DNA from 4 places in the Vibrio sp. 10N genome. Region 4 is predicted to be linked to each of the others. Evidence: predicted binding sites of a transcription regulator. Region 4 holds the regulator's gene; each other region holds the start of a gene.

Region 1 (2,209 bases), 390 kb from region 4:
GTAGAGCGTTGCCATGCGAAGAGCTTCGTCCAAAGCGATACCAGCGTGTTCAACTGTATTTTGAACCGCTTCTATCATGGTCAGTGCGCTGCCACCTAGGGTGCCGTTTTCATCTACGCACTTACCATCTTTGTAATATACTTTCTTACCGACAAAAATAAAGTATTCCATGTCAGCACCCGCCGGAGCTGTGGCATCCGTCACTAATACGAGCTTTTCACCTTTCACTTTATGCGCGATGCGAATATTGGCGTAGTCAACGTGGAAGCCATCAGCAATGATACCAGCATACACATCCGATGAATCGTAAATGGCACCAACAACACCTGGCTCACGGCCAGTCATTGGCGTCATCGCATTAAATAGGTGAGTGGCAAATGTAATACCTGAGTCGAAACCTTTGCGCGCTTCTTCATAAGTGGCATTGGTGTGACCGATAGAGACCACAATGCCAGCATCGCGCAGCTTCTCGATATGCTCTGGTGCATTTTGCTCTGGTGCTAAGGTTACTTTGGCAACCAAATCACGGTGCTCGCAGATCAAATCAATCATCGCTTCGTCTGATTGGCGGATGAAATCTGGGCTGTGGATGCCTTTTTTAGCTACATTTAAGTAAGGACCTTCAAGGTGCAAACCAAGAGAGTGGTTTTGGTACTGGTTATGATAATCGCGTGCTGCAGAAAGAGCTTGGCGCATGTTTTCATCAGAAGATGTGATAAGCGTCGGAAGGAAACTGGTACAGCCAGACTTCAAGTTGGCTCTATGCATGATATGAATGGTTTCTGCCGTGATTTCGTCATTGAACATCACACCACCACATCCATTGAGCTGTAGGTCAATGAAACCTGGGCTTAGGTTCGCACCGTTAAGGTCGATACGCTCGATAGAAGCAAACAGCTCTGATTCGTGGACGATAGATTGGATGGTGTCGCCATCAATGATCACCGCATGATTGGTTAGAACATCAGTACCTGTGAAGACCTTACCGTTCGTTAATGCATACATAGTTAGTGAATCCTTGTGTTGTATTCTCTCTAGCCCGTTACCACGCAGCGTTTGAATCATAATGATTTTACTTGATTTCTAGCTCATAGTAACGAAACAAATTTTTTAGTCAGCAAGTTGTAAATAGTTAAAATAATCAAAGTAACTTAATGATTAATCTGGAGTTGTTGTCGTTTTTTTGTGGTTGCTTGAGGTATAAAGCTTGATTTATATCGCAACTTATTTGCTTGTATTTGCAACTCCAGTGGCCAGAATCCTACTTAGATTTGGCTATTTTTTCGTATGATAAAATAAGTTTTATGATCTCGCTAGCAAAAAGCCTGTTTTTTGGCAAAAACTGGTGATTACGATCACAATTGATAAGGTTTTAATTTGCGGGGCGAATTTAATTCCATACACTGAATAGGACTAAATTGAACGGCTAAAATAAGTCGTCCAAAAATTCAAATCCTATAGGGGGAACTTAAGGTGAATATTCTAGGATATGCGCAGAAGCTAGGTAAGGCATTGATGCTACCTATCGCAACGCTACCAATTGCGGCGCTTCTACTACGTTTGGGTCAAGGCGACCTTTTAGACATTCCATTTATGGCACAAGCTGGTGGTGCGATCTTCGGCCAGTTGCCACTTCTTTTCGGTCTAGGTATTGCTATTGGTCTTTCTAAAGATGGTAACGGTGCAGCAGGTCTTGCTGGTGCGGTTGCTTACTTTGTACTAACAGCTACAGCAACGACTATCAACGCAGACGTAAACATGTCGTTCTTCGGCGGTATCTTCGCAGGTATCATCGCAGGTCACTCTTACAATGCGTTCCACGCGACTCGTCTACCTGAGTGGCTAGCATTCTTCTCTGGTAAGCGTCTTGTGCCTATTATGGCAGGTCTGTTTGCTCTAGTAGCAGGTGCGGTATCTGGCGTGGTTTGGCCTTCAATCCAAGGCGGCCTAGATGCACTAGCACACGCAGTATCTACATCTGGCGCTGTTGGCCAATTCGTATACGGTACTCTTAACCGTGCACTTATCCCTGTAGGTCTACACCACGTACTAAACTCGTACTTCTGGTTCGGTATGGGTACATGTCAAGAAGTTCTAGTTACTGGCGCTCAAGCTGCTGGTCAAGCACTTCCTGCACTACAACAGCTTTGTGTTGACCCAGCTCTTGCTAAGACTCTAGTTGCTGGTCAGTCTCACACATTCGAATTTG
Region 2 (2,209 bases), 1.9 Mb from region 4:
ACTTTCGCTTGTTCTTCTAGCCATGAAGGCAGCTCGCCATTTTCAAATCGACAGCTGCCTTCTTCGAAGGGTAAGCCGCTGCAGTAGGTATTGACCTCCCCAAGTAGTGGAATCAGTTGCTGGATTGCATCTTGTAGCTCGTTTCTGAATCGACTCACGCGCTTTTCATCCGCTAACCCTGAAAACTTGCTAGCAGACTGATTGAGTCTTTCCAGCCAACTGCCGGCACTTTTTAACGTTGCAGATGCAGAGGCATGGTCTCTTGCCACGTGAGGGAGGTGATGTGCTTCATCGAAGATGAAGATGGTGTTTTCTGGCTCGGGAAGAATAACGCCACCCCCTAGGTCTGCATCGGCCATGACCAAACTGTGGTTAGCGATAATCACATCGTTTTTGTCTAGCTCGGAGCGAGCTTTGGAAAAAGGACAACTACGATGTGCTGGCAAGCTGTTATTGCAGCTATGCTTTTCACTGACGATGGTTTGCCATATGGCATCATCAATCGGTTTTGGCCAGGAGTCTCGGTCACCGTCCCATTTACCTTGCGATAATTTCTCATACATAAGCTGCAATTGAGCAATATCTGATGCTTTCGGTTTAGCTTCAAACATCGCCATTTGGCCACCATCAGCACCGCATGCGACTGCCAGCTTCTCAGCACAGCAATACCGTTGCCTACCCTTAGCAATGATAAAAGAGAAGTTTTGATCCGTGATACGTCGGAATAGCGGCAAATCTTTGTTCAGTAATTGCTCTTGCAGTGCCACTGTAGCGGTAGAAATCACCACTTTACGATTGTTCTGAACCGCAACAGGAATCGCAGCCATTAAATAAGAGAGACTTTTACCAATTCCTGTGCCGGCTTCGGCCACGATCATGCGTGTCGATTTGTGGTATTGGCCACAAAGTGTTTTAGCGATTTCTGAAACAAGGTAGTTCTGGGCACGCCTAGGAACAAAGTTATCTAACTGGTTTTGTAAGTTTTGATAACTCTGGCGAATGGATGTTTGGATTTTACTGGTCAGCATGATGAGCCCTATGTAGACGAGCGGCGAGTGTACCACACTTCGAGGTGCGAAAAATATCAGCAAGTAAGTGCACATTTACGGCGGATATTTAGATCGAAATCACAAAATCTAAGTGAACTTTCATTGATGAGGATATTTTTCATTTTGTAAAAAATATAAAACTCCAAAAAATATATCTTGCTAGTGATTTATTCTAAATTGACGCTATTGTAGTAGGTGTTGTTGGAGTGTTGTATAGGTTTGGGCTTTGAAATCCTTGCTGAGCTTGTAATTGAAAGGTGTTCAAAAAACTTGCGCTCAGTCACGGGGTTTTTATTAAGTTGATGAAATTTAAGGTTTTATATAATTTTGAGTTTTTTGTTTAGAGTGTTTGACAAGTCCTTATAACTTTTGCATTCTTGGTTCCGAGATTTAAAGACGCTAAGTCAACCAAAGGACAAAAGGTTGTCGTTCTTATGGAAGATTTAGACGTCACATATATTAAAAAAGGGAACCGAAAAGGAATTCCCATCTAAGAAAAGGCAGTGGATTATCATGAAAAAAACTCTAGTAGCTTTAGCTGTACTAGCAGCTGGTTCTGCGCAAGCAGGTATCGAACTTTACAACCAAGACAAAGTAACTGTTAACATGACAGGTGACGTTGAGGTTGTTTACAAGAAAGCTGAAACTGAAGGCGCTGAATTCCAACAAGAAATTCAAGACGCAGACTTCGGTTTTGACACTCGTTACGCAGTAAACGACGATCTACAAATCGGCGCATACTGGGAATTCTCTGGCGACAAAGGCCAAGCGGACACTGGTGACGTTTACATGGCGTTCTACTCTCAGTCTGTAGGTTCTATCAAGTTTGGTAAGACTGCTACTGCACTTGATGATGCAGGTATCGGCGGCGACTACCAGTTCGGCATCAACTCTTTCTTCAGCAATGGTACTCCATTCTCTGGTGACGAAGCAGTTCGCTACGACATCGACAAAGGCACTTTCTACGGTACAGTTGCATTCCTACAAGATAAGAACCAAAACAACGGTCTTGGTGAAGACGGCACTTACTTTGATGCTAAACTAGGTGCACGTGTTGCTGACTTTGACTTTACTGGTTTCGTAGGTAAAGCTAAGTTCAAAGGCACTACTTCTAAAACGACTCAAAAAGTAGAGCTTGACGCTAACGGTGATGCTACAGG
Region 3 (2,209 bases), 890 kb from region 4:
AAGAGTGTGAAAAGCGTTATCCTTCAATAACTTTCATTAATAACAGGCCATCGTATAAAGCTTGTTTTACCAAGGCGGCACCAGGCATGGTCGCTTGCTTATAAAAACGCGATTCAACCAGTTTCAAATCTTCGGTATAAACTGGCAAACTTTGATTGGCGATACAGCGCTCAATCGCTGGATAGAGAATCTCTTTAGCTTGGTTGATGACGCCGCCAATCAAAACTTTCTCAGGGTTGAATAAATTGATAACAATGGCGATCGCACTACCGAGATGCTCGCCTAACTTCTCAACCACATTGACGGCAAGTGCATCACCTTTAACGGCGGCCTCACAGATCGCTTCAACGGAAATCTCTTCATAATCGGCGAGTATCGACGCCTCACCTCGAGCTAAGCGTTGAGTCACTTCATCACGAATAGCTTGGGAACTAGCGACGGTTTCAAGGCACCCCGTATTACCACAGTGGCAATCCTTACCTTGACGGTTAATCTGAATATGTCCCAACTCACCAATATTACCGTGACGCCCTTGCAGCACGCGACCATCTAGGATGATACCGGCACCGAGACCATGGTGAATAGAGATCAAGACCGAATTATCACAGTCTTGGGAGTGGCCAAATAGATTCTCTGCCAACGCCCATGCACGCGTATCGTTAGCAACAAATACTGGTAAACCCGTCACTTTGAATATCTCTTCAGCGACATTCAGGTTTTTTACGTTGTAATGTGGCATCTGTAACACGATGCCTTTGTCAGAATTCACAAGACCAGGAAGGGTTAATGCAATGCTGGTGACACGATCCAGCTGTTCACTGTAGCTTTCAAAAAAATCATCGATTTCATACAGTAATCGAGCAAGCACATCCTCTTGATCGACTTCATGAATTTCAATTTTGGTATCAATAAGAACATCGCCGCCAAGCTCGTGCAGCGCAATGGATAGGTAACCACGACCCAGACGCATAGATAAGAATTGCCAGCCTTGATTATTGGTCTGCAAACCGACGGCTGGTCGACCTCGACTGGTCGCTTCTTGCACCGCTGTTTCGTGGATCAGGTGTGCTTCGATGAGTTCTCGCGTAATTTTGGTGATACTCGCGGGTGCTAAACTGCTTAATTTAGATAGGTCGATACGCGAAATAGGCCCAAATTGGTCTATCAGTTTATACACACGACCAGCATTGATCTGCTTGATATGATCAATGTGCCCGGGTTGAGCCATGTACATTTTGAACTCCAGAAAACAACAACCTGTTAATTTTTTTACTTTGCGAAGTAATTGTGAAGCAGTTTATAGGATTGCCGTGACAAATATCACGCATATAGGTGGAAGATTGGGGCACGTATCAAGTTACACCTGAAGAGCCTGTCACAGTTTGCCGCTTGAACGTTCAAATAATATCCAGTTGTTTTTAAAAGTTTGTTGCGCACATTGGTACTTATTTAGCACCTATTAATAACCATTCAATTTGTCAATACCCATTAGGGTTAGCTGGCTTGGTAGGGTTGCCATAAGTCATTGTTGGTACTTGTGAGGGCTTTGTGCCGCTTAGCGAGGTTGTAACTATCCACAAAACGGAATCCGGCGTCTAAACCCACTTGATAGTCATGGAGTATATCGTCGATATCACTGAGTAATGACGAGGTTTTTAACGGCTGATCGGGGGCTATTTGCCAAATAAAACAATCATCTGGTGGAGTCTTTAGAAACTCGCTTGTCAGTGAATAGGTTTGATAATGCACCATCAACATGTCTGCAAGCCCTGAGTCGAAACGCTCTCCAAACAAGTGACTAAGGCGGTAGATATCCCCTGCACCAAATAACCAACGTCCGCCATTAATAAGCTTGAGATGCTCCGCGTGCTTCAATGCATCAGCTTTCAACTTACGATTTTCAAAGAACGCCCCCCAATCACTTGACCATTGCTCTACTTTATCTTGCCATTGCAGTTGCAGGTTATTTAACGAATCTCTGAGCCAAGTTGGTGATTCTGTCGCGACGGGCTGATCCTCAACAAGCTTAGCTTCATCCGTCACATACTGTTCAGTGCGAATGACGATAATACTCCGACACTCTTGCCGCCACGCTTGCTGCACTGGAATAGAGGCTGAAACGCCGCCATCAATAAATTCATTTCCCTGATGAGCAACGGTTCCATCAAATAAGGTTGGAATAGCACTGGTCGCCATAAGAACCTGATAC
Region 4 (2,209 bases):
ACTTTGGCCCGCAAGCGAATGATTTCCCAGCCCTTGAAGAGTTTTTTCGCAACTATGGGCAAAACGGTACCGGACAGTTTCGTCGCTACTTGCACACCTTCGATGAGGCCGTGCCTTATAACCAAATGCCAGGCACCTTCACCCCATGGCAAGACCTGCCCGAAAATAGCGATGTGCTGTTTTACGAAGGCCTACACGGCGGAGTCGTCGACGGGGATGTGAATGCGGCGCAGCACGTTGACCTGCTCATCGGCATGGTGCCCATTGTTAACCTGGAGTGGATCCAAAAGTTCGTACGAGACACCCGCGATCGCGGTCACTCTCGAGAAGCGGTTACTGACTCAATCGTTCGCTCGATGGACGACTATTTAAGCTACATTACCCCACAATTTTCGCGCACCCATATTAACTTTCAGCGCGTTCCCACCGTGGACACCTCAAACCCGCTCAATGCTAAAGGCATTCCGAGTTTGGATGAGAGTTTTGTCGTGATCCGCTTGCGTGGTATCAAGAATGTCGACTTCCCGTACCTACTAGCGATGATTGATGGTTCGTTCATGTCGCGTCATAACACCATTGTCGTACCGGGCGGTAAGATGAGTTTTGCGATGGAGCTAATCGTCAGGCCAATACTTCAGCAACTTATAGAAACCGGGAAAATAGGTTAGGAATTGTGAGCCAAATCAGCCTGTTTTTTTGTATCGTGATCATGTGCACAGTTTTGTATAGATAAATAGGCTTTTGACACGATTAAAATCAAGAAAAGCGGCGCAAAAAAGGATACTATTTCTAGGAAACAGAAGATCGCTTGCGCCATCTTCAAAGTGCTTTTATGCTAGTAGGTCTTAACCAACGGGCTTGCTAACAAATATGGAAAGCAGCAAGCATACCCTGCAGAGGAAGTAAGATATATGGTTCTAGGTAAACCTCAAACCGACCCAACGTTAGAGTGGTTCCTTTCACACTGCCACATTCACAAGTACCCATCAAAGAGCACGCTTATTCACGCGGGCGAGAAAGCAGAAACGCTTTACTACATCGTCAAAGGCTCTGTAGCGGTACTGATTAAAGATGAAGAAGGCAAAGAGATGATCTTGTCTTACCTAAACCAAGGTGACTTCATCGGTGAACTTGGCTTGTTCGAAGAGGACCAAGAACGTACGGCATGGGTACGAGCAAAATCACCTTGTGAAGTTGCGGAAATCTCATTCAAGAAGTTCCGTCAGCTTATCCAAGTAAACCCAGACATTCTAATGCGCTTATCTGCTCAGATGGCAAGTCGTCTACAAGTGACTAGCCAAAAAGTAGGTGACCTAGCGTTCCTAGACGTAACGGGTCGTATTGCACAGACGCTACTAAACCTAGCGAAACAACCAGATGCAATGACTCACCCTGACGGCATGCAAATCAAGATCACTCGTCAAGAGATCGGCCAAATCGTAGGTTGTTCTCGTGAGACAGTAGGTCGTATTCTTAAGATGCTAGAAGAGCAGAACCTAATTTCTGCCCACGGTAAGACTATCGTGGTGTACGGTACTCGTTAATAGCGCGTCGACAGATTTAAAAAGCCACCTTCGGGTGGCTTTTTTGTTGTTGGGGCTTTTATTTTTGAGGTTATTGATGTGTACTCTCAAAAATTTTGTCCGCCGATGCGGCGACAAAGCCTTGATAGTAACTGCCATCGGCTAACTGGTAGCGCTTAGCAAACTCATAGAAACCACCAGGAATCACCTGGTCACCATCAGTAAATGCCACGGATACTTTGTCTGCCATCGTTGAGGATTGCTCCAAAAGAACCTCTGGTGAGCCTTTTACCTCGCCACCCGATTCATTAATTGCAAACCCAGCGTCACGAAGACGCTGATTGACCTCAACCACTTCGGCAAAACGATCAAGCTGGTTCACACTCACTGTAAAGTGATTCGCACCATAACCGTGAGCGGCAAGCCATGAAGCATACTCGCTTTCTTGCGCCAGCGTTTGGAAGTCTTGATAGCTCAGATCCCACAAGCGGCCACCATATAAGAAGTCAGCAGAAGATAGCTTAGCACTGTCCACCTGCGCCACTAGCTTAGCCACGATATCTTGTAGCGACTGAGAGCACTCTTCCACTCGCAATTCGCTGATAAACACCTTAGGAAGCAGAGCATTGCTATGTTCTAAGTGAATCGCAGTCAGCTTTTTGGATTCAAAGTCGTAATGACCACTC

Evidence for each region. The regulator CRP, encoded in region 4, controls carbon source genes, mostly activating them, when cyclic AMP is high. The targets are predictions, from matches to a motif close to TGTGANNNNNNTCACA.
Region 1: nagE (N-acetylglucosamine-specific PTS transporter subunit IIBC) is a predicted target of CRP. The motif match lies at 1,345-1,360, and genes of this name have one in related genera.
Region 2: dinG (ATP-dependent DNA helicase DinG) is a predicted target of CRP. The motif match lies at 1,117-1,132, and genes of this name have one in related genera.
Region 3: mlc (sugar metabolism global transcriptional regulator Mlc) is a predicted target of CRP. The motif match lies at 1,310-1,325, and genes of this name have one in related genera.

The regions. Positions count from the first base shown of each region.
Region 1 covers NZ_BTPM01000001.1:2,748,258-2,750,466, reverse strand. The annotation lists gene nagA (N-acetylglucosamine-6-phosphate deacetylase) at 1-1,005, opposite strand, end outside; gene nagE (N-acetylglucosamine-specific PTS transporter subunit IIBC) at 1,474-2,209, shown strand, end outside.
Region 2 covers NZ_BTPM01000001.1:1,196,905-1,199,113, forward strand. The annotation lists gene dinG (ATP-dependent DNA helicase DinG) at 1-1,028, opposite strand, end outside; gene AAA946_RS05695 (porin) at 1,563-2,209, shown strand, end outside.
Region 3 covers NZ_BTPM01000001.1:2,254,898-2,257,106, forward strand. The annotation lists gene mlc (sugar metabolism global transcriptional regulator Mlc) at 17-1,234, opposite strand; gene AAA946_RS10445 (patatin-like phospholipase family protein) at 1,495-2,209, opposite strand, start outside.
Region 4 covers NZ_BTPM01000001.1:3,142,349-3,144,557, forward strand. The annotation lists gene AAA946_RS14630 (phosphoribulokinase) at 1-668, shown strand, start outside; gene crp (cAMP-activated global transcriptional regulator CRP) at 912-1,544, shown strand; gene AAA946_RS14640 (DUF1338 domain-containing protein) at 1,615-2,209, opposite strand, start outside.